4 regions of the Pseudomonas sp. NFACC46-3 genome follow, and region 1 is predicted to be linked to each of the others. Evidence: predicted binding sites of a transcription regulator. Region 1 holds the regulator's gene; each other region holds the start of a gene.

Region 1 (8,022 bases):
CAGGTTGCCCATTACATGGATCAGGCCCATCACCGCACCGATGATGCCGATGGTCGGCGCGTAGCCGCCCATGCTTTCGAATACCTTGGCCGCTTCGATATCGCGACTTTCCTGGGTGTAGAAATCCACTTCCAGAATGCTGCGGATGGCTTCCGGCTCGGCGCCGTCCACCAACAATTGCAGGCCTTTGCGTGAGTAGCTGTCAGGTTCGGCATCGGCCACCCCTTCCAGGCCCAGCAAGCCTTCCTTGCGCGCGGTCAGGCTCCAGTTCACCACCCGGTCGATACCACCGGCCAAGTCGACACGGGGCGGGAACAGAATCCAGATCAGCACCTGCATGGCGCGTTTGAAAGCGCTCATGGGCGACTGCAACAGCGCCGCGCCAATGGTGCCACCGAGCACGATCAACGCCGCCGGGCCGTTGGCCAGCGCGCCCAGATGCCCACCTTCCAGATAATTGCCGCCAATGATGGCGACGAACGCCATGACGATGCCGATCAGGCTGAGCACATCCATTACAGGCACGCCTCGACCAGGTGTCTACCGATGTCGTCCAGCCCGTACACCGCGTCGGCGAGGTCCGCCTTCACGATGGCCATCGGCATGCCGTAGATCACGCAGCTGGCTTCGTCCTGGGCCCAGATCGCACTGCCGCCTTGCTTGAGCAGGCGCGCACCTTCACGACCGTCGGCGCCCATGCCGGTGAGCACCACCGCCAGAACTTTGTCACCGTAGGACTTGGCCGCGGAACCGAAGGTAATGTCCACGCAAGGCTTGTAGTTCAGACGCTCGTCACCGGGCAGGATTTTCACCGCGCCCCGACCATCGATCATCATCTGCTTGCCACCGGGTGCCAACAACGCCAGGCCGGGACGCAGGATGTCGCCATCCTCGGCTTCCTTGACGCTGATGTTGCACAGCTTGTCCAGACGCTCCGCGAAAGCCTTGGTGAACGCCGCCGGCATGTGCTGGATCAACACGATGGGGGCCGGGAAGTTGGCCGGCAACTGGGTCAGGACCCGTTGCAGTGCCACCGGGCCACCCGTGGACGTACCGATAGCGACCAGCTTGTAGGCTTTGCGCTTGGGTGCCGGCGACGTTGCACTGGCGGGTGCCGAACGCGTCGGCGCAGGTGCCGGCGCGCTGCGTACCGGGGCCGGATTGAAACTGCTCGATGCCGTCGGCGCTGGCGCAGGGCTTGGTGCCGCAACCGGGGCTGGCGCCGGTGCGCTGTAGGCACCGACACGGCGATTGCTGCGGGAAATGCTGTGGACCTTTTCGCACAGCAACTGCCGGACCTTGTCGGGGTTGCGCGAAATGTCTTCGAAATTCTTCGGCAGGAAATCCACCGCCCCGGCGTCCAGCGCATCGAGGGTCACCCGAGCGCCTTCATGGGTCAGGGACGAGAACATCAATACCGGGGTCGGGCAGCGCTGCATGATATGCCGCACGGCCGTGATGCCGTCCATCATCGGCATCTCGTAGTCCATGGTGATCACGTCCGGCTTGAGCGCCAGGGCCTGATCAATCGCCTCTTTGCCATTGGTCGCGGTACCGACGACCTGAATACTCGTGTCCGCCGAAAGAATTTCCGAGACGCGGCGGCGGAAAAACCCCGAATCGTCCACCACCAGGACTTTAACTACCATAAACACTCCGTTAGACGAGGCGCGGCCCTGGGCCACGCCCCTCCAGAATCAAATACGCCGAGCGGCGTAACGCTTGAGCATGCTTGGCACATCGAGGATCAACGCGATGCGGCCGTCGCCGGTGATGGTGGCGCCGGACATGCCCGGGGTGCCCTGGAGCATCTTGCCCAACGGCTTGATGACCACTTCTTCCTGGCCCACCAACTGGTCGACAACGAAGCCGATCCGCTGGGTGCCCACCGAAAGGATCACCACGTGGCCTTCGCCCTGCTCCACATGAGCGGCGGAACTGACCAGCCAGCGCTTGAGGTAGAACAGCGGCAGTGCCTTGTCCCGTACGATCACCACTTCCTGGCCGTCCACCACGTTGGTGCGCGACAGGTCGAGGTGGAAAATCTCGTTGACGTTGACCAGCGGGAAGGCGAACGCCTGGTTGCCCAGCATCACCATCAGGGTCGGCATGATCGCCAGGGTCAGCGGGACCTTGATGACGATCTTCGAGCCCTGGCCCTTGGTCGAGTAGATATTGATCGAACCGTTGAGCTGGGAAATCTTGGTTTTCACCACGTCCATGCCCACGCCACGGCCCGACACGTCGGAAATCTCGGTCTTGGTCGAGAAACCTGGGGCGAAGATCAGGTTGTAGCACTCGGTGTCGCTCAGGCGGTCAGCGGCATCCTTGTCCATCACACCGCGTTTCACCGCGATGGAACGCAGCACGTTAGGGTCCATGCCTTTGCCGTCGTCGGAGATCGATAGCAGGATGTGGTCGCCTTCCTGCTCGGCGGCCAGGATCACCTTGCCGCTGCGGACCTTGCCCGAGGCTTCGCGTTCTTCCGGCGACTCGATGCCGTGGTCGACCGCGTTGCGCACCAAGTGGACCAGCGGGTCGGCCAGGGCCTCGACAAGGTTCTTGTCGAGGTCGGTTTCTTCACCCACCAGTTCCAGGTTGATTTCTTTCTTGAGCTGGCGAGCCAGGTCGCGAACCAGGCGCGGGAAGCGCCCGAAGACTTTCTTGATCGGCTGCATCCGGGTCTTCATGACCGCGGTCTGCAGATCCGCCGTGACCACGTCGAGGTTCGACACGGCCTTGGACATGGCTTCATCCTGGCTGTTGAGGCCCAGGCGCACCAGACGGTTACGCACCAGCACCAGTTCGCCGACCATGTTCATGATCTCGTCCAGGCGCGCGGTATCGACCCGAACAGTGGTCTCGGCTTCGCTGGCCGGTTTTTCCGCTGGCGCAGCCGCCGCAGCACGGGCGGGCGCCGGAGCAGCAGCGGCAGGCTTGGCAGGTTCGGCCTTCGGTTCCGGTGCCTTGGCAGCGGGTTTGGGCGCAGCCTTGGCCGCCGGTGCAGCCGCTGCGGCAGCGGCAGCAGGCGCAGCAGAAGCGGTACCGACTTCGCTGAACTTGCCCTTGCCATGCAACTCGTCGAGCAGTGATTCGAATTCGTGATCGCTGATCAGGTCGCTGCCCGCGGTAGCAGCGGCAGGCTTGGCCGGTGTCGGCGCCGAAGCGATGGCTGAATCCAGCGCGTCAACGGCAAAGGTGCCCTTGCCATGCAACTGATCGAGCAAGGCTTCGAATTCGTCGTCGGTGATGTCCGAGCTGTCGCCCGCGGCTTTCGGGGCGGCCGGAGCCGTCGGCGGCACGACCGCATCCGGCGCGAACTGGCCCTTGCCATGGAGCTGGTCGAGCAGTGACTCGAACTCGGCATCGGTGATTTCATCGCTGGCAGCCCCATCGGCGACCGGTGCAGCAGGTGCAGCCGGAGCGACCGGCGCCTCGGCCTGGGCCTTGACGGTATTCAGGGAGTCCAGCAGTTGTTCGAATTCGTTATCGGTGATGTCGCCCGATGCCTCGGCGACCGGTTCTTCAACCGCAGGCTCGGCAACCGGAGCCGCTTCGTCAGCCGATTGCGGCTCGGCCAGGCGCGCCAGCGCAGCGAGCAGTTCGGGGGTGGCAGCGGTGATCGGCGAGCGCTCACGCACTTCGCTGAACATGCTGTTGACCGCATCCAGCGCTTCAAGCACCACGTCCATCAGTTCCGAATCAACGCGACGCTCACCCTTGCGCAGGATGTCGAACACGTTTTCGGCAATGTGACAGCACTCCACCAACTCGTTGAGCTGGAGGAAGCCGGCGCCTCCTTTTACAGTGTGGAAACCGCGAAAAATTGCATTGAGCAGATCCGCATCATCTGGTCGGCTTTCCAGCTCGACCAGCTGTTCAGACAGTTGCTCTAGAATCTCGCCGGCCTCAACCAGGAAATCCTGAAGGATCTCTTCATCGGCGCCGAAGCTCATTAATGGCTGCTCCTAAAACAGGGCTAAAACTCAGAATCCAAGGCTGGACAGCAAATCGTCCACATCGTCCTGACCGGACATAACGTCTTCTCTTTTATCGGCATGAATCTGCGGACCTTCACCCTGAGAGAGATGTTTTTGTGGATCTTTTTCAGCGAGCATCGCTTCACGGTCGTGTTCGATGCCTGCAAAGCGGTCGACCTGGCTGGCCATCAACACCAGTTTGAGCAGGTTGCTTTCGACTTCGGTGACCAACTGGGTCACGCGCTTGATCACCTGACCGGTCAGGTCTTGATAGTCCTGAGCCAGCAGGATGTCGTTGAGGTTACTGGCCACGGCGCGGTTCTCGTTGCTGCTGCGCGTCAGGAAACCGTCGACCCGACGGGCCAGCTCCCGAAATTCTTCGGCGCCGACTTCGCGCCGCATGAACCGACCCCAGTCGGTGCTCAAGGCCTGGGCTTCGTCGCTCAGGCCATTGACCAGGGGCGTTGCGCTTTCCACCAGGTCCATGGTGCGGTTGGCCGCAGCCTCGGTCAGCTTGACCACATAACCCAGACGCTCGGTGGCGTCGGTGATCTGCGAGACTTCCTCGGCCTGCGGCATATTCGGGTCGATCTGGAAATTGACAATCGCGCTGTGCAATTCACGCGTGAGCTTGCCCACCTCCTGATACAGACCGCGGTCACGGGTCTGGTTGAGCTCATGGATCATTTGAACCGCATCGCCAAAGCGACCTTTTTCAAGGCTGTCGACCAGTTCGCGGGCATGTTTTTTCAGGGTCGATTCGAAATCGCCCATTGAAGATTCGTTATCCATAGCTCCCCCGTGGCGCCGTTAACCGATGCGTTCGAAGATTTTTTCGATCTTCTCTTTCAACGCCTGGGCCGTGAAGGGTTTGACCACATAGCCGTTTACACCGGCCTGGGCCGCTTCGATGATCTGCTCGCGCTTGGCTTCGGCAGTGACCATCAGCACCGGCAGATGCTTGAGTTTTTCGTCGGCACGCACCTGGCGCAACAGGTCGATACCGGTCATGCCCGGCATGTTCCAGTCGGTGACCAGGAAATCGAAGTTGCCACTGTGCAACATCGGGAGCGCAGTGGTCCCGTCATCTGCTTCGGCCGTGTTGGTGAACCCAAGGTCACGCAACAGGTTTTTTATGATCCGCCGCATCGTTGAGAAGTCATCAACGATGAGGATTTTCATGTTCTTGTCCAATTCGACCTCCAAGCAGTCTTAAACGCGCCCAGCACCTGGACGCGCCATTTCAATCAATCCGGCACAACACTCGACAACGGTCTGGAGCACAACGGATGGAGACTGGTACAGCACCTGCCAGGCCAGCCTCGTTCGCAGTGTCCCCACACTGCCTGTCAACGCGCTCGCCACTCCCCCAAACGCCCCCGCAAACGGGCCGCGCACTGGCTGTGTAACTGGCTGACCCGCGATTCGCTGACCCCCAGGACCTCACCGATTTCCTTGAGGTTCAGCTCTTCGTCGTAGTACAGCGCCAAGACCAGCCGCTCACGCTCCGGCAGATTGGCAATCGCATCCGCCAGCGCGCTCTGGAAACGTTCATCTTCCAGGTCACGCGACGGCTCCATGTGAGCACTTGCATTATCCTCGTGCAGCCCTTCATGCTCGCCGTCCTGCAACAGGTCGTCGAAACTGAACAGGCGACTGCCCAAGGTATCGTTCAAAATCCCGTAATAATCGTCGAGACTCAACTGGAGTTCGGCCGCAACCTCGTGATCTTTAGCGTCACGCCCGGTTTTAGCTTCAATTGCCCGAATTGCATCACTGACCATGCGGGTATTGCGGTGTACCGAACGCGGCGCCCAATCGCCCTTGCGGACTTCATCGAGCATCGCACCGCGAATGCGAATACCGGCATACGTCTCGAAACTCGCGCCCTTGCTCGCGTCGTATTTGTTCGACACTTCGAGCAGGCCGATCATGCCCGCCTGGATCAAGTCCTCGACCTGGACACTGGCCGGCAACCGCGCCAGCAAGTGATAGGCGATACGCTTGACCAGTGGCGCGTAACGCTCGATCAATTCGTATTGGGCGTCCCGTGCCGATTTTTTGTAGAGATGGTTGTAACCGCTGGCTGTCATAGCACGGGCCCTGCTGTTTGTTGCACAAGACGCTCGACGAAAAATTCCAGATGCCCGCGAGGGTTGGCCGGCAGTGGCCAGGTATCGACCTTCTGGGCGATTGCCTTGAACGCCAGCGCGCATTTGGAACGTGGAAAGGCTTCATAAACGGCACGTTGCTTCTGGACGGCCTTGCGTACGCTTTCGTCGTAAGGCACTGCGCCGACGTATTGTAGGGCGACGTCCAGGAAACGATCCGTGACCTTTGTCAACTTGGCGAACAGGTTGCGTCCTTCCTGCGGGCTCTGGGCCATGTTGGCCAGGACGCGGAAGCGGTTCATGCCATAGTCGCGGTTAAGCAACTTGATCAGGGCATAGGCGTCGGTGATGGACGTCGGTTCGTCGCAGACCACCAGCAGCACTTCCTGGGCCGCGCGGACAAAACTGACGACCGAGTCACCGATACCGGCTGCGGTGTCGATCACCAGCACATCGAGGTTGTCGCCGATGTCGCTGAAAGCCTGGATCAGGCCCGCGTGCTGGGCCGGGGTCAGGTGAACCATGCTCTGGGTGCCTGAGGCAGCCGGCACGATGCGAATCCCGCCCGGCCCCTGCAACAATACGTCACGCAGCTCACAGCGCCCTTCAATCACGTCCGCCAGCGTGCGTTTGGGTGTAAGCCCCAACAACACGTCGACGTTCGCCAGGCCCAGGTCGGCGTCCAGCAGCATGACCCGTCGGCCAAGCTCTGCCAGAGCCAGGGACAAGTTCACTGACACGTTAGTCTTCCCGACGCCACCTTTGCCGCCGGTCACCGCGATCACCTGTACGGGATGCATGCTGCCCATGTTCGTTCTTTACCTTGTCTTACTTAGACGGAGGCCACATTACTGGCTGCGCGTTCACATACGGAACAATGCATGGCAGACCATCGATGTAGGTACAAAAAATATTCATGATTACCTCAGCCGACCTGCTTGGTCGGGCTGTGGTAGATATCAGCGAACATATCAGCCATGGCTTCTTCGCTGGGTTCTTCCTGCATTTGCACACTCACGGCACGACTGACCAGTTGATGACGGCGCGGCAGATGCAAATCATCCGGGATCCGCGGCCCGTCGGTCAGGTAGGCCACCGGTAATTCATGACCGATCGCCAGGCTCAACACCTCGCCCAGGCTTGCCGTTTCGTCCAGCTTAGTCAGGATGCAGCCGGCCAGCCCGCAGCGTTTGTAGCTGTGGTATGCGGCGGTTAGAACCTGTTTCTGGCTGGTGGTTGCCAATACGAGATAATTTTTTGACTTGATACCGCGTCCGGCCAGGCTTTCGAGCTGCATGCGCAGGGCTGGATCGCTGGCTTGCAGGCCTGCGGTATCGATCAGCACGACGCGTTTGCGCAGCAGCGGCTCCAGCGCCTGGGCCAGGGACTGACCCGGATCCACATGGGTCACCGACACATTGAGGATCCGGCCGAGGGTCTTGAGTTGTTCCTGGGCGCCGATACGGAAACTGTCCATGCTCACCAGGGCAATGCTCTGGGCGCCGTACTTGAGTACATAACGGGCGGCGAGCTTGGCCAGGGTGGTGGTCTTGCCCATGCCGGCAGGACCGACCATGGCGATTACCCCGCCTTCTTCCAACGGCTCGACTTCCGGGGTCGCGATCATCCGCGCCAAGTGCGCCAGCAACATGCGCCAGGCCTGACGAGGCTCCTCGATATCATTGATCAGCGCCAGCAGGTCCCGGGACAACGGGCCGGACAGGCCGATGCGTTGCAGGCGACGCCACAGGTTGGCCTGGGCTGGACGGCTGCCTTGCAGCTGGTTCCAGGCCAGGGAGCCGAGCTGGACTTCCATCAGCTCACGCAGGCTGTTGAGTTCAAAGCGCATCGAATCCAGGGCCCGCGGATCGACACCCCGGGCAGGCGCTGCGGGCGCTGGCTCAGGACGACGCGGTTCGGCGTGGGCCTGC
Region 2 (8,022 bases), on a different contig from region 1:
CCGCAGCACCTGGCGCTGGTGCTCTTCATCTTCCATGTCGATGAAGTCGATGATGATGATCCCACCCAGGTTGCGCAGGCGCAGTTGCCGGGCAATGGCGGTGGCGGCTTCCAGGTTGGTCTTGAAGATGGTTTCTTCCAGGTTGCGATGGCCGACGAACGCCCCGGTGTTGACGTCGATGGTGCTCATGGCCTCGGCCGGATCCACCACCAGGTAGCCGCCGGACTTGAGCGGGACCTTGCGTTCAAGGGCTTTCTGGATTTCGTCTTCGACGCCGTACAGGTCGAAAATCGGCCGTTCGCCAGGGTAATGCTCGAGGCGGTCGGCGATTTCCGGCATCAGTTCGGCGACGAACTGCGTGGTTTTCTGAAAGGTCTCCCGGGAGTCGATGCGGATTTTCTCGATCTTGGGGCTGACCAGATCGCGCAAGGTCCGCAGCGCCAGGCCCAGGTCTTCGTAGATCACGCTGGGGGTGGCGATGGTCTTGATCTGCGCGGCGATCTGGTCCCAAAGCCTGCGCAGGTAGCGGATGTCCATGAGGATCTCATCGGCCCCGGCCCCTTCGGCGGCGGTGCGCAGGATGAACCCACCGGCTTCCTTGATGCCTTCTTTTTCCACGCAGTCGCTGACCACCTGCTTGAGACGCTCGCGCTCGGCCTCGTCTTCGATCTTCAGGGAAATGCCGACATGGGCGGTGCGCGGCATGTACACCAGGTAGCGCGACGGAATCGACAGTTGCGTGGTCAGGCGCGCGCCCTTGGAGCCGATGGGGTCCTTGGTGACCTGCACCACCAGGCTCTGGCCTTCATGCACCAGCGCGCTGATGCTCTCCACGGCCGGCCCTTCGCGCATGGAAATTTCCGACGCATGGATGAATGCCGCGCGGTCCAGGCCGATGTCGACGAAGGCCGCCTGCATGCCCGGCAGCACCCGCACCACCTTGCCTTTATAGATATTGCCGACGATGCCACGCTTTTGCGTGCGCTCGACGTGGACCTCTTGCAGAACACCGTTTTCAACCACCGCCACGCGCGATTCCATCGGCGTGATGTTGATCAGGATCTCTTCACTCATGGCAGGGTCTCGTTCAGGCATGTTCACGATTATGGCCGCATCAAGTCAGACGGCGCTCAGCGCGCGCTCAAGGTTTGCCAACAGGGTATGCCGAAATGGCCCAGTAGTTCTGCGGTTTCGCACAGCGGCAGGCCGACCACGGCTGAATAACTGCCTTCAAGCCCGGCGACGAATACCGCACCCAGCCCTTGAATGCCATAGCCGCCGGCCTTGTCCCGGGGTTCACCGCTGGCCCAGTAGGCCGCCGCTTCCTGTTCCGTGATCGACCGAAAGCGCACCAGGCTGCGCACAACGCGGGATTCACAACGCTGCCCTCCCAGTATGGCAATGGCGGTCAATACTTCATGTTCGCGACCGGACAGGCTCAAGAGCATCGCCATGGAATCGGCCTGGTCCACGGGTTTGCCGAGAATTCGCCCGTCCAGTACCACAGCCGTATCGGCGCCCAACACGCAGCCATCCATGCCGGCGTCCAGGGCTCGCCGACCCGCCTCGGCCTTGCAGCGCGCCAGGCGCTCGACATAGGCCGAAGGGGTTTCGTGGTCCAGGGGAGTTTCGTCGATGTCCGCGCCGACGGCGGTAAAGGGTACACCGATCTGCGTGAGCAGTTCACGCCGACGCGGCGAACCTGAGGCGAGGTAAAGCGGTTTCATCAAGACATCTCCCTCTCAAAGCACAGCCATCCAGACAAAAACAGCTTTTGTGGCGAGGGAGCTTGCTCCCGCTGGGCTGCGCAGCGGCCCCAACCTTTACGGTCGCTACGCAACCGAGCGGGAGCAAGCTCCCTCGCCACAGGGATGTAAGTCATCAGAAAAAGTGTAGGTATCCTGACCGAATCAGTTGATTTTGAAACGCAGGCGCAGGCCACGCAAACCGAAGCTGACCCAGGGCCAGAGCAAGGCGCTGACCAGGGCTGGCAAGACCAGCGCCAGGGTCGGCTGGCGGTTGCCAGTCAGCGCGCTGAGCCACAACTGCACCAGTTGCGCCAGGCCGAAGATCACCAGGATCACCAGGCACTGCTGCCACATAGGGAACATCCGCAGGCGTTGTTGCAGCGACAGCACCAAGAAGGTGATCAACGTCAGGATCAGCGCGTTCTGCCCCAGCAACGTGCCATAAAGCACGTCCTCGGCCAGGCCCAGGCACCAGGCGGTGACCATGCCGACCTTGTGCGGCAAGGCCAGCGCCCAGAAGGCCAGCAACAGGGCCAGCCACAGTGGGCGCAGGATTTCCATGAACTGCGGCAGCGGCGAAACGCTGAGCAACAGGCCGATGGCGAAGGTCAGCCAGACCATCCAGCCGTTACCGGATTGGGTACTGCTCATTCTTCTCGTGCTCCCCTGGGGGCTGGCGCGGTGGCCGGCGTGGAGGCTGGCGGTTTGGCGGCGGGCCGGGCTGGTTGAGCAGGCTGCGCGGCGGGCGCGTGGGTGGCCGAGCGGGTCGGTTTCACAGCAGGCGCGGCGGGCGCGGTGACCGGGGTTGCCGCCGGCGCGGTGGCCGGAGCCGCCGTCGCGGGTGCTGGCACTGGTGGTTTTGGCACCGCGGCCGGGACAGGCGCCGGCGCTGCGGTCACTGGGGCGGCCGACTCGCCGCCCTGGCGGTCCTGGGCTTCCTGGGCCACGGCGGCATCGTTGGCACGTTCTTCGGGCGTGCGGTTGTCGCTGAATACCAGCAGCAGGTAGCGGCTGCGATTCAATGCCGCCGTCGGCACCGCGCGAACGATGGCAAACGGCTGGCCGGAGTCATGGATGACTTCCTTGACCGTCGCCACCGGATACCCGGCCGGGAAGCGCTGGCCGAGGCCGGAACTGACCAGCAGGTCGCCTTCCTTGATATCGGCGGTATCGGCCACATGCCGCAGCTCCAGGCGTTCCGGGTTACCGGTGCCGCTGGCGATCGCCCGCAGGCCGTTGCGGTTGACCTGCACCGGAATGCTGTGGGTGGTATCGGTCAGCAACAACACGCGGGACGTGTAGGGCATCAACTCCACCACCTGGCCCATCAGGCCACGGGCGTCGAGCACCGGCTGGCCGAGGACCACGCCGTCGCGCTCGCCCTTGTTGATGATGATACGGTGGGTGAAGGGGTTGGGGTCCATGCCGATCAACTCGGCCACTTCGACCTTCTCGTTGACCAGCGCCGAAGAATTGAGCAACTCGCGCAGCCGAACGTTCTGCTCGGTGAGGGCCGCCAGCTTCTGCATGCGCCCCTGCAACAGCAGGTTTTCGGTCTTGAGTTTTTCGTTTTCGGCGACCAGTTCGGTCCGGCTGCCAAACTGGCTGGCGACACCTTGCCACAGGCGCTGCGGCAGGTCGGTGATCCAGTAGGATTCCATCAACACCAGCGACATCTGGCTGCGTACAGGCTTGAGCAGCGTGAAGCGGGCATCGACCACCATCAGCGCGACCGATAGCACGGTCAGCACCAGCAGGCGCACACCCAATGAGGGGCCTTTGGCGAAAAGCGGTTTAATAGGCCGCTCCTCCCAGGCAAATGTTTTCTTTATTCATACGGCATCAAACCGGCCTGGATACGAATGACAGAAGATAAACGCCAACGGGCAGCACTGCAAAGTGCTGCCCGGGAGCGAACAACATAGACCACTTCAGCAAAACTTATTCGCTGGAGAGCAGGTCCATGGTGTGCTTGTCCATCATTTCCAATGCTCGGCCACCGCCGCGGGCAACGCAGGTCAACGGGTCTTCGGCAACGATCACCGGCAGGCCGGTTTCCTGGGCCAACAACTTGTCAAGGTCACGCAACAGTGCGCCACCACCGGTCAGCACCAGGCCGCGCTCGGCGATGTCCGACGCCAGCTCCGGCGGCGACTGCTCCAGGGCGCTCTTGACCGCCTGGACGATGGTCGCCAGCGACTCTTGCAGCGCTTCGAGCACTTCGTTGGAGTTGAGGGTGAAGGCCCGTGGAACGCCTTCAGCCAGGTTGCGACCACGCACGTCGACTTCACGCACTTCACCGCCCGGGTAGGCCGTGCCGATTTCCTGCTTGATGCGCTCGGCGGTGGATTCGCCGATCAGGCTGCCGTAGTTGCGACGCACATAAGTGATGATCGCTTCGTCGAAACGGTCGCCGCCCACACGTACGGATTCGGCGTAGACCACACCATTGAGGGAGATCAGCGCGATTTCAGTGGTACCCCCACCGATGTCGACGACCATCGAGCCGCGGGCTTCTTCCACCGGCAGGCCGGCACCGATGGCAGCGGCCATTGGCTCTTCGATCAGGAACACTTCACGGGCACCGGCGCCGAGAGCCGATTCACGGATAGCGCGTCGCTCTACCTGGGTGGACTTGCATGGAACGCAGATCAGCACACGAGGGCTGGGCTGCAGGAAGCTGTTTTCGTGAACCTTGTTGATGAAGTACTGCAGCATCTTTTCGCAGACGCTGAAGTCGGCGATCACGCCATCCTTCATTGGGCGAATGGCCGCGATGTTGCCCGGTGTACGGCCCAGCATGCGCTTGGCTTCCGTACCGACAGCCACGACACTTTTCTGGTTACCGTGGGTGCGGATGGCCACGACCGAGGGTTCATTCAGGACGATACCGCGCTCGCGCACGTAAATAAGGGTGTTGGCAGTGCCCAGGTCAATGGAAAGATCGCTGGAAAACATGCCACGCAGTTTCTTGAACATGGGAAAGGGACCCTAGGCAACGCGTGGGTAAAAAAGTGCGGCAAACTCTAACAACGACAGGGATTTTGGGCAAGGCGCCAATATGTTAAATTGGCCGCTTTTCTGTGCACCAAACCCCACAATCGCGGCCAGTGCCCTGTGTCATAAGTGCGCTCCTTCTTTGACGAGTGGCTATTGTCGTCAGGCAAGGCGCCGCGACGAGTCATAGCCTGCTATGGCGAGAAGCGGCAACGCAGCATGACGGCAATAGACGCCGTCAAAAAGGAACAGCACTTGTGATACAGGGCACTAGGGCCGTAGAAATGCGGTAGTGTTCCGACAATCTAACACACGGACAGACTGCGTCCGTTTTGTTTTCCACTGGAGAATCCCATGGCGCTTGAACGCTCCGACGTGGAAAAAATCGCTCATCTGGCCTGTCTGGGCCTCAATGAAGCCGATCTTCCACACATCACTTCTGCCCTGAACAGCATTCTGGGGCTGGTCGACGAGATGCAGGCGGTCAATACCGACGGCATCGAACCACTGGCACACCCACTGGAAGCCAGCCAGCGCCTGCGCGCCGACGTCGTGACCGAGTCCAATCACCGCGAGGCCTACCAGTCCATCGCACCAGCGGTCGAAAACGGCCTGTACCTGGTTCCGAAAGTCATCGACTAAAGGGAAAGAGCCTCTCATGCATCACATGACCCTGGCCGAGATCGCCCGCGGACTCGCCGATAAAAAGTTTTCTTCCGAAGAGCTGACCCAGGTCCTGCTGGCGCGCATCGCCCAGCTTGACCCGCAGCTCAACAGCTTCATCAGCCTCACCCAGGAGCTGGCCCTGAGCCAGGCCAGGGCCGCCGATGCCCGGCGCGCCAATGGTGAAACCGGTGCCCTGCTCGGTGCGCCGATTGCCCACAAGGACTTGTTCTGCACCCAGGGCATCCGCACCAGCTGCGGTTCGAAGATGCTCGACAACTTCAAAGCCCCGTACGATGCCACCGTGGTCGCCAAGCTGGCCGCCGCCGGCACCGTGACCCTGGGCAAGACCAACATGGACGAATTCGCCATGGGCTCGGCCAACGAGTCGAGCTACTACGGCGCCGTGAAGAACCCGTGGAACCTGGAACACGTACCGGGCGGTTCGTCCGGTGGTTCCGCCGCCGCCGTGGCCGCACGCCTGTTGCCGGCCGCCACCGCCACCGACACCGGCGGTTCGATTCGCCAACCAGCGGCGTTTACCAACCTCACCGGCCTGAAGCCGACCTACGGTCGCGTCTCGCGCTGGGGCATGATCGCCTACGCCTCCAGCCTCGACCAGGGCGGCCCGCTGGCCCGCACCGCCGAAGACTGCGCGATCCTGCTGCAAGGCATGGCCGGCTTCGACCCGAACGACTCCACCAGCATCGATGAGCCCGTGCCGGACTACAGCGCCAGCCTCAACGGTTCGCTGCAGGGCCTGCGCATCGGTGTGCCGAAGGAGTACTTCAGCGCCGGCCTCGACCCGCGCATCGCCGAGCTGGTCCATAACAGCGTCAAGGAGCTGGAGAAGCTCGGCGCGGTCATCAAGGAAATCAGCCTGCCGAACATGCAGCACGCGATTCCCGCGTACTACGTGATCGCCCCGGCGGAAGCGTCCTCGAACCTGTCACGCTTCGACGGCGTGCGCTTCGGCTATCGCTGCGAGAACCCGGAAAACCTGATCGACCTGTACAAGCGCTCCCGTGGCGAAGGCTTCGGTGCCGAAGTGCAGCGCCGGATCATGGTCGGCGCCTATGCGCTGTCCGCCGGCTACTACGACGCCTACTACCTCAAGGCGCAGAAAATCCGCCGCCTGGTGAAAAACGACTTCATGGCGGCCTTCAACGAGGTCGACATCATCCTCGGCCCGACCACGCCAAACCCGGCCTGGAAGCTCGGCGCCAAGAACAGCGACCCGGTCGCCGAGTACCTGGAAGACGTCTACACCATCACCGCCAACCTCGCCGGCTTGCCGGGCCTGTCCATGCCGGCCGGTTTCGTCGATGGCCTGCCGGTGGGCGTGCAGTTGCTCGCGCCGTATTTCCAGGAAGGCCGCCTGTTGAACGTTGCCCACCAGTATCAGTTGAACACTGACTGGCACACCCGCACCCCAACCGGCTTCTGAGGAGAAACACATGCAATGGGAAGTCGTGATCGGGCTGGAGATTCATACCCAGCTCACCACCCGGTCGAAAATCTTTTCCGGTAGCTCCACCACGTTCGGCTCCGAGCCCAACACCCAGGCCAGCCTGGTCGACCTGGGCATGCCCGGCGTGCTGCCGGTGCTCAACGCCGAAGCGGTGCGCATGGCGGTGATGTTCGGCCTGGCAATTGACGCCGAGATCGGCCAGCACAACGTGTTCGCCCGCAAGAACTACTTCTACCCGGACCTGCCCAAGGGCTACCAGATCAGCCAGATGGAACTGCCGATCGTTGGCAAGGGCCACCTGGACATCGCCCTGGAAGACGGCACGGTCAAGCGCGTCGGCATCACCCGGGCGCACCTGGAAGAAGACGCCGGCAAGAGCCTGCACGAAGAGTTCAACGGTGCCACCGGCATCGACCTGAACCGTGCCGGCACGCCACTGCTGGAAATCGTTTCCGAGCCGGACATGCGCAGCGCCAAGGAAGCCGTGGCCTACGTCAAGGCGATCCATGCGCTGGTGCGCTACCTGGGCATCTGCGATGGCAACATGGCCGAAGGCTCGCTGCGCTGCGACTGCAACGTGTCGATCCGGCCTAAAGGCCAGGTTGAGTTCGGCACGCGCTGCGAGATCAAGAACGTCAACTCGTTCCGCTTCATCGAGAAGGCGATCAACAGCGAGATCCAGCGCCAGATCGAACTGATCGAGGACGGTGGCAAGGTCATCCAGCAGACCCGCCTGTACGACCCGAACAAGGACGAGACCCGTCCGATGCGCAGTAAGGAAGAAGCCAACGACTACCGTTACTTCCCCGACCCGGACCTGCTGCCGGTGGTCATCGAGAACGCGTTCCTCGACGAGGTGCGCGCCACCCTGCCGGAACTGCCGCCGCAGAAACGCGAGCGCTTCCAGGCCCAGTTCGGGCTGTCGAGCTATGACGCCAACGTCCTGGCCACCAGCCGCGAACAGGCCGATTATTTCGAGAAAGTCGTGAGCATCGGTGGCGACGCCAAGCTGGCGGCCAACTGGGTGATGGTGGAATTGGGCAGCCTGTTGAACAAGCAGGGCCTGGAAATCGACCAGTCGCCGGTCTCGGCCGAGCAACTGGGCGGCATGCTGCTGCGGATCAAGGACAACACCATTTCCGG
Region 3 (8,022 bases), on a different contig from region 1:
CATTTCGGCGTTGGTCTGGAACGAACGACTGGCGGAAATCATGTCGGCCATTTCTTCGACAACGTTGACGTTCGGGTAGTAGACATAACCCTTGGCATCAGCGGCCGGATGGTTCGGCTCATAACGGGCTTCGAGGTTGCTCTGGTCTTCGACCACGCCAAGCACCTGTACGCCCTGCCCGGCCGCGTCCTGCTCCTGGAACAGCGAGTCGCTGCCGCCGGACTGGCCGCCCTGGAACATGGTGGCGAATACCGGGTGGCGGGCGCGGTAGGTCTGGTCGATGCTCGACGAAACGGTCTCGGCGTTGGCGATGTTACTGGCGACGGTGTTCAGGCGAGTGGTCTGGGCACTCATGGCACTGCCGGCAATGTTGAATACGCTAGCAATCGACATGGCTTACTCTCCACGCAGGGCCGATACCAGCCCTTTGAATTTGCTGTTGAGCAGGGTGAAGCTGGCCTGGAAGTTCACGGAGTTTTCCGCGTAGTTGGACTGTTCCAGTTGAGCGTCCACGGTGTTCTGGTCGATCGACGGCTGCATCGGCGTGCGATACATCAACGACTCGTCGCCATTACCCAGGCCTTCGGCTTCGATATGACGGCTGTTGGTCATGTTCAAGGCGAAGTGGCCGTTCTTGGCCTTCTCGTTCTGCTCGGCGAGCACTTTGGAGAAGTCCAGGTCCCGAGCCTTGTAGTTCGGGGTATCGGCGTTGGCGATGTTGTTGGCCAGGACTTCGGCACGCTGGGCGCGGAAGCTCAGGGCCTGTTCGTGGATACCGAGCGCTTTATCGAAGCTGATGCTCATGTCGGAAACCTTTGGGTGACCAGAATGTACGTACGTTGGCTATAGCAAGCGGCGTGCCACTTTCCAAAGCCCCGTAAACCGGGGCTTTGCGGGCATCGGCAAGGCGGCAATGCCAGAAAAGCGGCAACTGGCTTCCGCAAGCTGCCGCTTTTCTGCCGCTTCTCAAGGGCAATGGCATTCAAACTGTGGGAGCGGGCTTGCTCGCGAAAGCGGTGTGACAGCGACATTTATCTCGACTGACCGCCGCATTCGCGAGCAAGCCCGCTCCCACAGGGATAATGGTGATAGGGAGGAATGAGCGGGCATAAAAAAACGGGAGCCCGTGGGGACTCCCGTTTTTTGTCAACCCAAGCCAATCACTTCGCCTGGTAAATGATCCCCGGGCTGCACTGGACCATCTGGTAATGATCCGGCAAACCGTTCAACGCCTCGGAGGCGCCGAGGAACAGGTAGCCGCCCGGCTTGAGCGTGCCGTGGATGCGCAGCAGGATGTCTTTCTTCACTTCGGCGGAGAAGTAGATCAGTACGTTGCGGCAGAACACGATGTCGAACTTGCCCAGGCTGGCATAGCTGTCCAGCAGGTTGAACGAGCGGAACTCCACCCGGCTCTTGATCGGCGCCTTGACCACCCACTTGCCCGGCCCTTTCGGGTCGAAGTAGCGTTGCAGGCGGTCCGGCGACAAACCACGGCCGATGGCCAGGCTGTCGTACTCGCCAGTCTTGCAGTTATTGAGCATGGTCCCGGACAGGTCGGTGGCGACGATCTGCACGCCGCCTTTCAACTGGCCGAGGTTGGAGCGTTCGAACTCATCGATGGACATCGACAGCGAATAGGGTTCCTGCCCCGACGAACAGGCCGCCGACCAGATCCGCAGGCGCTGGCCCGGGCTGGCCTTGATGGCGGCCGGCAGCACTTTGTTCTTCAGCACTTCGAACGGATAGGTGTCGCGAAACCACAGGGTTTCGTTGGTGGTCATGGCGTCCACCACCATCTCGCGCAAACCACTGCGCGGTTGGGTCTGGATACGCTGCACAAGCTCGCCCAATGACTTGAGGCCCTGTTGCTCCATCAATTTATTGAGACGGCTCGACACCAGGTATTGCTTGTTTTCACCAAGCAAGATGCCACAGGCTTTTTCCAGGAAGACCCGGAACTGTTCGAAATCCAAATTACCCGTAGACAAGATACCGCCTCTTTCATCGTGTTGACTTGCCGGGCGCACAACGCGCCCGACCTTTACTTTATTCTGCTGCCTTGATCCGCTCGACGACCCGGGACGCCAGGTCATCGGGACGGAATTTCGCCAGGAAATCGTCGGCACCGACCTTCTTGACCATCGCCTGGTTGAAAACCCCGGACAACGAAGTATGCAAGATGATGTGCAGCTTTTGCATGCGCGGATCGCTGCGGATTTCCGAAGTCAGGGTGTACCCGTCCATCTCCGGCATTTCAATGTCGGAGATCATCATCAGGAACTCTTCCTCAGGCTTCTTGCCCTCGTCGACCAGTTTGCGCAGGTAATCCAGCGCCTGTCGCCCGTCGTTCAACGCCACCACCTCGACGCCAACCGTTTGCAGGCAACGGGTCACCTGCTTGCGGGCCACCGAAGAGTCATCGACGGTCAACACCCGCAGCGAAATCGCCTTGTGCTGGGTTTCGGCATCCACCACCCCCACGGAGATCGCTTCCGGCGTGGGTGCTACCTCGGCGAGGATTTTTTCCACGTCGATGATTTCCACCAACTGGTTATCGACCCGGGTCACTGCCGTGAGGTAGTGATCGCGGCCGGTCCCCTTGGGCGGTGGATGGATCTCTTCCCAGTTCATGTTGACGATGCGCTCCACCGAGCGGACCAGGAACCCCTGGGTCTTGGTGTTGTACTCGGTGATGATCACAAACGGATTGCTCTGGTCCAGCAGCCGACCGGAACCGGTCGCCATCGCCAGGTCGAGAATCGGGATGGTCGCTCCCCGAATATTGGCCACACCGCACACGACGGGGCTGGACTTGGGCATCAGGGTCAGCTTGGGGCATTGCAGCACCTCGCGGACCTTGAATACGTTGATCCCATACATTTGTTGGCCGTCGAGACGGAACAACAACAGCTCCAGGCGATTCTGACCGACCAGCTGAGTGCGCTGGTTCACCGAATCCATTACTCCCGCCATGCCCTGACTCCTACCTAACGCTAATGTGTCCGACGCGCATTCATCACTAAACGGCACGGGGCTTGCTATTGAACCGGCATGAACGCACAAACGACATTTTCTCGACGCCTGACCACTCACTGCCGCCACTGGCTCGGTGCACTGCTGGCTGTCTGCCTGTTCACTTCGGGCGGTCCTGCCCTTGCTGCTGTTCCGGTTACCTTGCCTGATCTCCTTATCGGCGTCACTCAGGGCTTTCTTGAATTCACCGTAGAAGACTATCTGGCTACCAGTCAAACCGAAGGTCGCTACGAAATCGAAGTCAACCAACTCGACCCGCGCCTGCGCATGCCAATGTGCGACAAGGAATTGACTGCTTCGCTGGAAAGTCCCGCTCGCCCTCTGGGCCGCGTCACGGTGAAGGTTCGTTGCGACAGCGCCGCGCCCTGGACGGTGTTCGTGCCCGCTCAAGTGCGCCTGTTTCGGGAAATTGTCACCACCACGCGTCCGCTCAAGCGGGCCGGGATCGTCGAGCCCCAGGACGTGATGCTGCGTGAACGGGACATCAGCCAGATCACCCAGGGCTTCCTGACCTCCGTCGATCAGGCCATCGGGCAGAAACTTGTCCGACCAATGGTCGCCGATCAGGTCGTGACGCTGGTGCACCTGGAGCAGGCCGAAGTGGTCCGCAAGGGCGACCAGGTGGTCATCACCGCCCGCAGCGGCTCCCTGGCCGTGCGGATGCCCGGCGAAGCCCTGTCCAACGGCGGCATGCGTGAACAGATACGGGTAAAAAACCTCAATTCCCAGCGCGTCATCAAGGCGCAAGTGATGGCTCCAGGCCAAGTGGAAGTGGCGATGTAATGACCCGGTAGAGGAGGTAGAAAGCTGGCGCTTGATCCCGGTGTTCCCTAGACTGTGCCTTACGCAAAGGCAAGCGCAGACGTGCGCACGTTCATTGAATAAATGAGCCTAAAGTTTTTTTGGGAATGGCCGAAAACATGGCAAGCGTCCAAATACCCAGAGGTTTTTTACCATGGTCATCGATTTCAATCGTTTAAACAGCTCTTCACCGCTGACAGGCACTACGCGTACCAGCGCTACCAAGGAAACCGCCGAAGCCGGCAAATCCGCGCCGCTGTCTACACCAGCCGACCAAGTCAGCAATGGGGAGTCGGTACACCTCAGCAATGAGGCTCAGCAGTTGCAGAAGGTCACTGACAAGCTGCGCGATCAACCTGTCGTCGACAACGCCCGCGTGGCCGAGTTGAAAGCAGCAATCGCCGATGGCAGCTACAAAGTCGACAGCAACCGCGTAGCCAGCAAACTGCTCAACTTCGAAGCCCAGCGCTAGGCCGCCGCCTGCGCCAGGCTTTTGGACGCTAAGACCCAAGGCCAGCCATGCACGACACTCATTTATTGCAATTGATCATCGACGACTTCGTTCCAGCGCAACAGCTACTGGAATTGTTGCAGGCCGAATCCGTGGCACTGCACGGTCGTGACATGCCTCTGCTGGAGAATATCCTGGCGCAGAAACAGGCATTGATCATCTTGCTTGACCAGCATGGCCGCAAACGCAGCGAGATCCTCGCCAGCCTCAACCTGCCTGCCAGCCATGACGGCCTCGAGCAACTGGCCAGCCAGTCGACGATCGGCGATCAGCTGCGCTCCCAGAGCAAAGTACTCAACGACCTGCTCGCCCAATGCCAGGCAACCAACGCCCGCAACGGCCAGTCGATCCTGATGCAGCAGGCCGCCACCGCCAACCAGTTGCGCATTCTCAACGGTGGCGAGATCCCGACGCTGTATGACGCTAGCGGTTCAACGGCCAGAATGGTCAAGCACCGCCCGCTCAGCCAGGCATGAAACGAACAATGCCTTCGCTCTATCAACGCGCGATACATGCTGGCAAAATGCCGGCCATTCGTAGTCGTATTTTGCCTGGAGATTGACTCACCGTGTTCAATGCATCAAACGCGGATGATGCTCCGCAGCCCCCCAAGGTCCTCACCACGCCCCTGGAAATCTCCGGCAACCTGCGGATGCTGCAAGAGAGCCACGACCCACTGATCATCACCTTCCACGAACGTAGCCAGCGCTTCCAGAGCTATCTGGTCAACGTCGATCGCGAGACCAACTCCATCGCCCTGGATGAAATGATCCCCCGGGACGGCGAGCGTTTCCTGCTGGCTGGCGAGCCGTTTCGTGTCGAGGGTTTTCATGACGGCGTGCGTATCGCCTGGGATGGCAAGGGTCCACTGACCATCGATGAATCCAGCGACGGTCGCTGCTATCGCGGCGCCCTGCCCGACGAAGTGGTCTACCACCAACGTCGCAACGCCTTCCGCGCCGCCCTGAAACTGGCACAACTGGTAAGCGTTGAACTGGGCGGCGACAAGCTCAAGTCCCCCGTAGATGGCAAGTTGCTGGACATCTCCGCCACCGGTTGCAAATTGCGCTTTGACGGCGACATCACGGAGCGTCTGCAATTGGGCCAGGTGTATGAGCGTTTCATCGCGGCCCTGCCTTTTGGCAACATGACCGCGCCAGTCGAGCTGCGTTACCTGCATTTCGAAGAAAGGATCAACACCACGTTCGCCGGTGTACGCTTCCATAACATCAGTGGCTTGGTGCAACGGCAGGTCGAGCGGTTCGTCTACCAGCTCCAACGAGAAGCCCGGCGCTTCGATAAAGACGACCTCTGATTTTTCGAGGCATGAAAAACGGGCAGTCCCTTACGGCGACTGCCCGTTTTTTTATGCCTGCTTCAAGGCCTGGCCTGGGTAAAACTCGGTGTCTCGGGCGCCTCGGTTTCAGTTTCAGCCTCGGCCGCAGCCTCAGTGGCCGGCTCGGGCTCCACGTCCGGATTGGCCGGCGCCTGCATCTGCTCCTGCACCACCTGCTCATCCACCCGCGGATCAAGACACGCCACCAAAGGCGAACTCGACATGCTGTCCGGCATCGCCACGTGATGCAGCGGTGCGTCATCGACCTGATGCAGGTTGGTCACCGCTTTCGGTCGGATCCGCCACACCAGTACCAAGGCGAAGAAAGCGAAAAAGCCGTAGAGCATCTGGCTGCCGAACATTTTCATCAGCACGCCGGCCACCAGCGGCCCGATGCTGGCTCCCACGCCGTAGGTCACCAGCAGCATCGCGGTCAGGGACACCCTTCGATCAGCTTCGACGTGGTCGTTGGAGAACGCTACCGCCAGCGGATACAGGCAGAACTGCACCAGCGAACAGAAGAACCCCGCGACGAACAGCACCTCCAGCGGCACCGTCGGAAGAATCGCCAATGGCAGCGCACAGATCGTCAGGACCAGCGCAAAGCAGCGGATCAGCAGCGCCCGGTCATATCGATCGGACAGCCAGCCCAGGGGCCACTGCACCAGCAGTCCGGCGAAGATGCAGCTACCCATGAACAGACCGACCTGCTCGGTCGACAGACCCTGCTGAGAGGCATACAGCGGCGCCAGACCATAGAACGAGCCGACGATCAATCCGGAGCCCAGCACCGTACTCAATGACTGTGGCACACGCTTGATGAAGAAGCGCGGCTCCATGGGCGCCGGATGCAGCGCCGCCGGGTGAATCCGCCGGGTCAGTGTCACCGGCACCAGGCACAAGGCGAAGCACAACGCCACCAGCATCAACAGCTCAGGCCCCAGGGCCGGGTGCATGACCAGGATCAACTGACCCAGCACCAACCCCAGGTACGAGGCGATCATATAGCCGCTGAACACCACCCCACGCTGCTTGGCATCGGCTTGCTCGTTGAGCCAGCTCTCGATGACCATGTACTGGCACATCATTCCGAGGCCGACAATCATCCGCAGCACGACCCAGGCCGGCAGCCAGTCCACCAAGCCATGGCCCAGCACGGCCGCCCCGACAATCCCGGCGCAGGCCGAATAGGCGCGGATGTGCCCGACGCGGGCGATCAGCCGATGGCCGATCTTGCCCCCCAGCACCAGGCCGAAATAGTTGGCGGCCATCAGCGCACCGACCCAGAGACTGTCCACATGGTCGGCGGCCAGGCGCAAGGCCAAGTAAGTACTCAAGAGGCCCGAGCCGATCAACATCATCAGCGAAGCGAAATAAAGCGCTCGAAAAGGTTTCCAGATTTGGCGCATCGGCGTTCCGAGCGGCTCCTTGAGGTGAGTAAGGGCTACCTGTTGAAGATAGCCCGAATGCGACGGTTCGTTATGCCTGGGCCGCGAGGACACGTCGCTCCCAAGGCGTGATTTCATCGAAGAAGCTGGTCAGCTCCAGGGTCTTGGAGGCGATGTAGCCTTCGATGAACTCCGTACCAAACAGTTCCTTCGCCAGATGACTACGCTTCAGACGCTCCAAGGCGGCATGCAAGGTACATGGCAACGACAGTTTATCCGGCACTTCGAATTCACCCTGGATCGCCGCGCTCGGCTCCAGCCGATGTTCAATCCCATACAGCCCGGCGGCCAGGCTGGCGGCAATCGCCAGGTAGGGGTTGGCATCGGCGCCCGGCAAGCGGTTCTCGACCCGCCGGGCCACCGGCGAGCTGGCAGGAATCCGCAACCCGGCCGAACGGTTGTCATGGGACCAGCAGGCATTGTTCGGCGAGGCGAACGGGTGGCACAGGCGCTGGTAGGAATTCACGTTCGGCGCGAACAGCGCGGTGAAATCCGCCAGGCACGCCTGTTGCCCACCGATGAAATGCCGGAAAGTCGCCGTCGGTTCGCCCGCTTCGTCGCTGAAGACGTTGCGACCGCTGTCCGCCTCGACGACGCTCTGATGGATGTGCATCGAACTGCCCGGTGTGTGGGCCAGGGGCTTGGCCATGCAGACCACCGTCAGGCCGTGCTTGAGGGCCACTTCCTTGAGCAGGTGCTTGAACAGGAACGTCTGGTCGGCCAGCAACAGCGGATCGCCGTGCAGCAGATTGATCTCGAACTGGCTTACGCCCATTTCATGCATGAAGGTGTCGCGAGGCAGGCCCAGCGCCGCCATGCAGGCATAGACTTCACTGAAGAACGGGCGCAGGCCATTGTTGGAGCTGACGCTGAACGCCGAATGGCCGTCTTCG
Region 4 (8,022 bases), on a different contig from region 1:
TGTTCTGCAACTCTTGCAGCAACAATTCCAGGCGTTCGCGCTCGATCTGCTCGGCCATCCCTTCGACCTGCTCGGAGTCCACCGTCACCTTGTCAGGCTGGGGCTGGGACTTGACCTCGGGGTTGAGTGTGTTTTCCGGGGCCAGGGTCGGTGAACCACCCAGGTCGATGATGTAGGGCGTGCCGCTTTCGGAAAAGCCGACCGGGTCCTTGAAGTAACCGGCGATGGCGATCTTCTGTTCTGGGGTCGCCGTGGACAGCAACCACAGCACCAGAAAGAACGCCATCATCGCCGTTGCGAAGTCGGCGAAGGCAATTTTCCAAGCACCGCCATGGTGCCCGCCGGCGATGCGCTTGACGCGCTTGACGATGATCGGCTGGTTATTTTCCATGATTTAGCGACCGCGAACCGCTTGTTCCAGCTCGGCGAAGCTTGGACGGTGCGCCGGGTACAGGACCTTGCGACCGAACTCCACCGCCAACGATGGCGGCATGCCCGAGGCCGAAGCCACCAGGGACGCCTTGATGGCTTCATAGACGTTGAGCTCTTCCTTGGCATCATGGGCCAGGGAATGGGCCAGCGGACCGAAGAAACCGTACGCGGCCAAAATACCGAAGAAGGTACCCACCAGTGCCGCACCCACGTGCAGGCCGATGGATTTCTGGTCGCCATCGCCCAGGGACGCCATGGTCACCACAATCCCCAATACCGCCGCGACGATACCGAAGCCAGGCATACCGTCGGCGATGCCGTTGACCGCGTGGGAGGGGTGCTCCAGGTCTTCCTTGAGGCTGTACAGCTCCATGTCGAACAGGCCTTCGAGCTCATGGGGCGCCATGTTGCCGGACGACATGATGCGCAGGTAATCGCAGATGAACGCCGTCATGCGGGCGTCCTTGAGCACAGCCGGGTACTTGGCGAAAATCGGGCTGGCGGCGGCGTCTTCGATGTCGCCTTCGATCGCCATCATGCCTTCGCGGCGGCTCTTGTTGAGGATCTCGTAGATCAGCCCCAGCACCTCGAGGTAGAAGGTGTGGCTAAAGCGCGAACTGAACATGCCCAGGGATTTCTTGAGCACGTGCATCGTCATATAGCCAGGGTTGGCCTGCAGAAATGCACCGAGGGCGGCGCCACCGATGATCAACACCTCGAAGGGTTGGACCAGGGCCGCAATCTTGCCATGGGAGAGCACGTATCCGCCGAGTACGCTCGCGAACACGACAATGATGCCGATAATTTTAGCCATAGATAGAAAGTACTTATTTAAGTCGGGTTCAAGGTCATATTCGGAAGCTGAAAAATCTCTTCTTCTACTTATCGGCAAAACTGCGCCAGACTATAGTCAGTTCCGGCGAAAAGCCAATTTTGCCCCGTTCCGGGCGTAGATACCCTTTGCGATGATCACGTCCAACCATGGCTAACGAAACGAAGGTTCCAACTCCACGACCGACCACCCTCGAAGGCTGGGTCAAGCTGCTCGATGGCGTGCACCTGCCGGTGCCCCAGGCCAGCCATGACCTGGTCTGCAAAGCCATTGCCGACAGTCGCCGCTCGTTACGTGACATCGCCGAATTGATGCAGGACAGCCCCGCCCTGGCCCTGAGCGTCATCCGCGAGGCCAACTATCACACCCATGGCAGCCTTGCGGAACCTGCGGAAAATCTCGAAGTGGCCATCAACCGCCTCGGCCTCAAGCGTACCGAAGAACTGCTCGCTCGCTTGCCGTCGTTGCCAGGGCACGAAATCCCCATCGCCTTGCGCCAGCTGCAATTGATCAGCCAACACGCCACGCAACAGGCCAATGGCTTTTTTGCCAGCCGCCTGGCGCGGCTGTGGCAGGACATTCACTGGGGCAGCCTGCTGTTTCTCTCGCCGCTCTGGCCATTGGCCTTGACTCACCCGCGATTGCTGGGGGAGTGGGAATTGCGGGTCGTCCACAAACGCGAACCCGCGCGCAAGGTAGAGCGCGAATTGTTCGGCGTCAGCCTGCTGAAAATCTGCCTGGCGCTGGTGGAAGCCTGGCGCTTGCCGATCTGGGTGATACAAGGTTATCGCCTGCTGCTCAATGAACGCCGCGAGCTGGTGCAGGTTCTGCGCATCGCCCGGGACAGCGAGCACCCGCTGCGCCAGCAGAATCGCCTGGACGACGACCCAACCCTGCGGCGCTGGCTCAATCAACCGGCCAATACCGTGTTGCTGGCCAACGGCCTGGCACTTTCAGCGCAACAGGCCTGGGACGGCCCCCACAGTGCCCGCTGGCAATACCTCACCAGTTTGTACCTGCAGATGCCGATGGATGAGGTCCAGCAACAGCTGCACCAACAAGCCGTCACCAGCGCCCGTCATGACGCCATGCCAGACCTCTGGCATCCGGCCGTGGCGTTGCTCTGGCCCTGGGGCTGCCGTCGCATCCACCCCGGTTTGCTAGCGCCCCCACCACCCAGCGCCGAGGACCTGAGCCAGTGGCGCAAGCAATGCTCCGCGCTGCTGGTGGAACCGAGCCCCTTCAGCAATGCCATGCACCTGACCACCTCGGCACGGGACGTGTTGGTGGCCTGTGGCATGCGCCGGGTGATGATCCTGATGGCGGACCGCAACCAGACCAGTGTGCGCGTACACCAGACCGCCGGCCTGCCCAAAGAAGCCGCGGCCATGAGCTTTTCCATCAGCCAGAGCAAAATAGTGCAACGATTGCTGGCTCAGCAGGCCCAGGTTCGCCTGAACCCGGACAACAATGTGCAGTTTTCGGCGCTGCTGCCACCGGGCCTGCGCAGCCTGTTCCGTGGGGAGCACCTGCTGCTGCGCTCTCTGACCTGCAATGGCCGGGTGATCATGCTGGTGGTGGTGGACCAGGGCGGCGGGCCGTTCTCGGACGTGACCGTACAAGCCTTCGGCAAAACCGTGCAATGCATCGAAAGGGCCCTGCATACCTTTACCAACCGCGGCCGCTGAACTTGCTACAATCTTTTCCCTTTGCGCCCCTGGAGACCTCACATGCCTGACTTCTCTGGCTTGCCGTTGGTGATCGAGCCGAACGAGCTGCTGCCGCGCCTCGACACCCGCGAACTGATTCTGGTGGACCTGACCAGCGCCGCCCGCTACAGCACCGGCCATATCCCTGGCGCACGCTTCGTCGACCCCAAGCGTACCCAGCTGGGTCAACCGCCGGCGCCAGGCCTGCTGCCGGCCAAAGCCGACCTCGAAGCCCTGTTCGGCGAGCTCGGGCACAACCCGGACGCGGTCTACGTGGTCTATGACGATGAAGGCGGCGGCTGGGCCGGGCGGTTTATCTGGTTGCTGGACGTGATCGGTCACTCCAACTATCACTACCTCGACGGCGGCTTGCTGTCGTGGCTGGACGAAGGCCTGCCGGTGTCCGTCGACGTGCCTGCGCCCGTCGCAGGCCCGGTCAGCCTGACACTGCACGAAGCGCCCACCGCCACCCGTGAGTACCTGCAAAGCCGTCTCGGTGCTGCCGACCTGGCGATCTGGGACGCTCGCGGCCCGCTGGAGTATTCCGGCGAAAAAGTCGTCGCAGCCCGAGGCGGGCACATTCCCGGCGCGGTCAATTTCGAATGGACAGCCGGCATGGACCAAGCGCGCAACCTGCGCATTCGCAAGGACATGCCGCAAATTCTCGAACAATTGGGCATCACGCCCGACAAGGAAATCATCACCCACTGCCAGACTCACCACCGCTCCGGCTTCACCTACCTGGTGGCCAAGGCGCTCGGTTATCCACGGGTCAAAGGCTATGCCGGTTCCTGGGGCGAATGGGGCAACCACCCCGACACACCCATCGAGCTTTGAAGGTTCTTAAGGACAATTAATGAAAAACCGTTTGTTCATCCTCACTCAGTACCTGCTGCCCCACCACCTGTTGTCACGGCTGGCCGGCTGCATTGCCGAATGCCGCGTGCGCTGGTTCAAGAACGCCTTCACCGCTTGGTTTGCCAAGCGCTACCAAGTGGACATGTCCCAGGCACTGGTGGAAGACCTGACTGCCTACGAGCACTTCAACGCCTTCTTCACCCGCGCCCTGAAAGACGGTGCACGCCCGCTGGACGACACCCCAGGTGCGATCCTCAGCCCCGCCGACGGTGCCGTCAGCCAGCTCGGCCCGATCGAGCACGGCCGGGTCTTCCAGGCCAAGGGCCACAGCTTCAGCGTGCTGGAACTGCTGGGCGGTGATGCGGCCAACGCGGCGCCGTTCATGGGCGGCGATTTCGCCACCATCTACCTGTCCCCCAAGGACTACCACCGCGTGCACATGCCACTGGCCGGCACCCTGCGGGAGATGGTCTACATCCCTGGGCGGATTTTCTCGGTCAACCAGACCACCGCCGAAAACGTTCCGGAGCTGTTCGCCCGCAACGAGCGCGTGGCGTGCATTTTCGACACCGAACGTGGGCCGATGGCCGTGGTGCTGGTGGGCGCGATGATCGTGGCCTCCATCGAAACCGTCTGGGCCGGGCTGGTGACGCCGCCCAAGCGCCAGCTGAAAACCTTCCGTTACGACGAAGCCGCCCGCGCGCCGATTCATCTGGAAAAAGGCGCCGAACTGGGCCGCTTCAAGCTGGGTTCGACGGCCATCGTGCTGTTCGGGCCGGACCAGGTGAAATGGGCCGAAGGCCTGGTGGCCGGATCGCCAGTGCAGATGGGCCAGGGCCTGGCGCTGCCCAAAGGCTGAGTAAAGATCACATGTGGGAGCGAGCTTGCTCGCGATAGCGATATAACAGTCACCTCAATGGCGACTGTCCTGGCCTCATCGCGAGCAAGCTCGCTCCCACAGGGCATCCAGCATAGATAGCACACCTCCTTCGGCTACAACTGCTAGAGTTGGAAACATCACGTTTATTTCCCGCCGGAGCCCGTACACGGCATGAATGAGACCAGCCCTCTCCAGCTATTGCGCGTCCTGACCCCGACACAATCACGTCTGTCGTTCTGCGATGCTACGCCACGGGACCTCAAGCGCTGGATCGCCAACCTGCCCAAGGCCAACATCGGCGAAACAGCCCGCCTTTTGTACCAAGCCCTTGGCGAACTCAACCAACTGCTCACGCCCAGCGACAATCGCTTGCAACTGCTCGAGCTGCTGCGGCCCGAGGTGTATTACGTCTGCAAGCACCTGGAGCGGCACTTCCTGCAACAGGCCATTGTGCTGGATGAGCGCTCGCGCAAGATCGTCAACCTGTGCCAGGCACTGCAAACCCAGCTGGCGATGGGCTACAAACAGGTCGTGGCGCGTATCGCGTCGAAATACACCAAGGACCGAGCCCGCCTGCTGAGCACCGCGCTACAACGGGCGATGCATGCCCTCAATGGTCCGCTGCTGCGTGCCAGTCAGCTATACAGCCCCGTGCCTGAAGGGCTGTGGCTCGATTTGCATCAGTTGCATCGGATCGCCTGCCTGCACCGGTTGCAGCACCTGAGCGTGAGTGACGAACTGGCCAGCCAGGTTCATCAACTGACCCCCGAACAGACCTATGTCGTTGCCCTGTTGCTGGGAGCGTCACGCAGCAATCAACTGCGCCAGAGCCAAATCGGGCGGCTGACCGAAGTGCTCGAAGCCTGGAGCCAGTGGGTCAAGCTGGATCCCGCCAGCAGCACTGCCAGCCTGTTCGCGGTCGCTCCGCAACTGGATGTCGGGCCACGCTACCGCTCCAAGTTCCGAGCCGAACAACAGCCAACCTTGCAGGGCTTCGACCCACAGCCCCTGGTGCGCGCAATCGCCACGCACCTGGAAGAACCTGCCGAGCAAAGCCTGCCGGTACCGGGCGGCATGAGCGTCGATACCTTGCATCACCTGCAAGCCGCCTGGGGCGAAGCAGCGGAACGCAGTTTCCAGCGCACCGAGGGCAATGGCACGCTGACACTGTGCGTGGGCATGAGTGCGCTGCACTATTACCTCGGCGGCGAGCGCTCTTTCAACGAAATACTGAATAGCCCCACCACCCGCAAGGCCCGCTTCGAAGCCTCATCAAGCAAGACAAACGACACCTGGGGCCAGGCCTTCGACGCCGCCCCCGCCGGCGACAGCGACCTGCTGCCCTATGAAGAAATCGAGTACCCGGTCAACCCGAGCGATGATGACGGCAGCCACTCCGACAACCAGCATCACTTCCCCACCTACGACCTGCCGATCATCAACCACAGCCCCGGCGGCTACTGCCTCGGCTGGCCCAAGGAAGTACCGGAACAGCTGCAAGCGGGAGAAATGATCGGCATTCGGGACAGCAGCGACCAAGCCTGGAGCGTTGCCGTGGTGCGTTGGATCCGACAAGTGCGCAACGGCGCCATGCAAATGGGCATCGAACTGGTCGCCCCCCATGCCCAACCTTGCGGGCTGCAACTGGTCCGGGAAAACGAGCACGGTCACTACCTGCGCGGGCTGTTGCTGCCAGAGATCAGTGCCATTGACCTGCCCCCGACCATGATCGCCCCCCGCCTGCCTTTCCAGGAGGGCCAGCGGGTGTTGATCAATACCAACGGCCAGGAACGCCGCGCCGGCTTGGACCGCCGGGTGACCAGCACCCACAGTTTCAACCAGTTTTCCTATCACTCGGAAGACTCAACCGAAACCGGGGATAGCGGCGACCAGGAAGGGAATTTTGATTCGTTGTGGAAATCGCTTTGAACAGCCAACACACAACCCTTTGTGGTGAGGGGATTTATCCCCGCTGGGCTGCGAAGCAGCCCCAATACAGTCAACTTCAGCCAGCCTGACACAACGAGGCGTTAGGTTTTTGGGGGCTGCTGCGCAGCCCAGCGGGGATAAATCCCCTCGCCACAGATGAATGCCTCCAAAAGATTGCGGCAGACTCGAATCAGAGCTGCCCATCCCGATCCCTGAAGCCCAACAGGTACAACACCCCATCCAGCCCCAGGGTTGAAATCGCCTGCCTGGCCGACTGCTTGACCAGCGGCTTGGCGCGGAACGCCACGCCCAGGCCCGCTATCGCCAGCATCGGCAAGTCGTTGGCACCGTCACCCACAGCGATGGTCTGCTCCAGGCGCAGGCCTTCTTTTTCAGCCAGTTCACGCAGCAGGTCCGCCTTGCGCTGGGCATCGACGATCGGCTCGACGGCCACGCCGGTCACTTTGCCATCCACCACTTCCAGTTCGTTGGCGAACACGTAGTCGATGCCGAGCTTGGCCTGCAACTGCTTGGCGAAGTAGGTGAAGCCGCCGGACAGGATGGCGGTCTTGTAGCCCAGGCGCTTGAGTTCGGCGAACAGCGTCTCTGCGCCTTCGGTCAGGCGCAAGGAAGCGCCAATGGAATCCAGCACGCTGACGTCCAGGCCCTTGAGCAGCGCCAGGCGCTCCTTGAAGCTGGCGCGAAAGTCCAATTCGCCAGCCATGGCCCGCTCGGTAATGGCTGAGACCTTGTCGCCCACGCCGGCCGCCTTGGCCAGTTCGTCGATGACTTCAGCTTCGATCAGCGTCGAGTCCATGTCGAACACCGCCAGGCGGCGGTTGCGGCGGAACAGCGAATCTTCCTGGAAGGCGATGTCGACGTTCAGTTCCTGGGCCACGCTCAGGAACTCGGCACGCAACGCCTGGGGGTCGGCTGGCTCGCCGCGCACCGAAAACTCGATGCAGCCCTTGCCTTTGTCGTCCGGGGTATCCAGCGGCATGCGCCCGGACAGTCGGTCGATGTGATCGATGTTCAGGTCATATTTGGCGGTGATCGAACTGACGCGCTGCAATTGCTCGGCGGTAACCTTGCGGGTCAACAAAGTGACGATGTGGCGTTTCTTGCCCTGGCCGGCCACCCAATGCCGGTAATCGTCCTCGGACACCGGGGTGAAGCGCACCTGCTGGTCGAGCTTGTAGGCGGTGAACAGGATGTCCTTGAGCACCGACTTGCCTTGTTCGGCGTCCGGGATTTCAACCAGGATGCCGAACGACAGTGTGTCGTGGATCACCGCCTGACCGATGTCGAGAATGTTCACACCACCCTGGGCCAGAACGCCGGTAATGGCCGCAGTCAGACCCGGACGGTCGCTGCCAGTGATG

Evidence for each region. The regulator FliA, encoded in region 1, starts transcription of late flagellar genes. The targets are predictions, from matches to a motif close to CTAAAGTTTNNNNNNNNNNNGCCGNTAA.
Region 2: BM300_RS24370 (Maf family protein) is a predicted target of FliA. The motif match lies at 1,800-1,827, and genes of this name have one in related genera.
Region 3: flgM (flagellar biosynthesis anti-sigma factor FlgM) is a predicted target of FliA. The motif match lies at 3,925-3,952, and genes of this name have one in related genera.
Region 4: motA (flagellar motor stator protein MotA) is a predicted target of FliA. The motif match lies at 1,315-1,342, and genes of this name have one in related genera.

What each region holds. Positions count from the first base shown of each region.
Region 1 covers NZ_FOTH01000030.1:49,588-57,609, reverse strand. Annotated here, with positions in the region: gene BM300_RS24035 (flagellar motor protein) at 1-516, opposite strand, end outside; gene BM300_RS24030 (protein-glutamate methylesterase/protein-glutamine glutaminase) at 516-1,649, opposite strand; gene BM300_RS24025 (chemotaxis protein CheA) at 1,698-3,956, opposite strand; gene BM300_RS24020 (protein phosphatase CheZ) at 3,987-4,772, opposite strand; gene BM300_RS24015 (chemotaxis response regulator CheY) at 4,791-5,162, opposite strand; gene fliA (RNA polymerase sigma factor FliA) at 5,330-6,073, opposite strand; gene fleN (flagellar synthesis regulator FleN) at 6,070-6,900, opposite strand; gene flhF (flagellar biosynthesis GTPase FlhF) at 7,017-8,022, opposite strand, start outside.
Region 2 covers NZ_FOTH01000031.1:52,500-60,521, forward strand. Annotated here, with positions in the region: gene rng (ribonuclease G) at 1-1,074, opposite strand, end outside; gene BM300_RS24370 (Maf family protein) at 1,131-1,727, opposite strand; gene mreD (rod shape-determining protein MreD) at 1,911-2,399, opposite strand; gene mreC (rod shape-determining protein MreC) at 2,396-3,547, opposite strand; gene mreB (rod shape-determining protein MreB) at 3,690-4,727, opposite strand; gene gatC (Asp-tRNA(Asn)/Glu-tRNA(Gln) amidotransferase subunit GatC) at 5,100-5,387, shown strand; gene gatA (Asp-tRNA(Asn)/Glu-tRNA(Gln) amidotransferase subunit GatA) at 5,404-6,855, shown strand; gene gatB (Asp-tRNA(Asn)/Glu-tRNA(Gln) amidotransferase subunit GatB) at 6,866-8,022, shown strand, end outside.
Region 3 covers NZ_FOTH01000003.1:83,949-91,970, forward strand. Annotated here, with positions in the region: gene flgC (flagellar basal body rod protein FlgC) at 1-393, opposite strand, end outside; gene flgB (flagellar basal body rod protein FlgB) at 397-804, opposite strand; gene cheR (protein-glutamate O-methyltransferase CheR) at 1,161-1,988, opposite strand; gene BM300_RS05915 (chemotaxis protein CheV) at 2,047-2,973, opposite strand; gene flgA (flagellar basal body P-ring formation chaperone FlgA) at 3,052-3,816, shown strand; gene flgM (flagellar biosynthesis anti-sigma factor FlgM) at 3,989-4,306, shown strand; gene BM300_RS05930 (flagella synthesis protein FlgN) at 4,354-4,821, shown strand; gene BM300_RS05935 (flagellar brake protein) at 4,914-5,660, shown strand; gene BM300_RS05940 (MFS transporter) at 5,723-7,090, opposite strand; gene BM300_RS05945 (glutamine synthetase family protein) at 7,161-8,022, opposite strand, start outside.
Region 4 covers NZ_FOTH01000017.1:9,589-17,610, reverse strand. Annotated here, with positions in the region: gene motB (flagellar motor protein MotB) at 1-391, opposite strand, end outside; gene motA (flagellar motor stator protein MotA) at 395-1,246, opposite strand; gene BM300_RS17495 (HDOD domain-containing protein) at 1,414-2,952, shown strand; gene BM300_RS17490 (rhodanese-like domain-containing protein) at 2,995-3,810, shown strand; gene asd (archaetidylserine decarboxylase) at 3,830-4,690, shown strand; gene BM300_RS17480 (molecular chaperone) at 4,883-6,640, shown strand; gene serB (phosphoserine phosphatase SerB) at 6,831-8,022, opposite strand, start outside.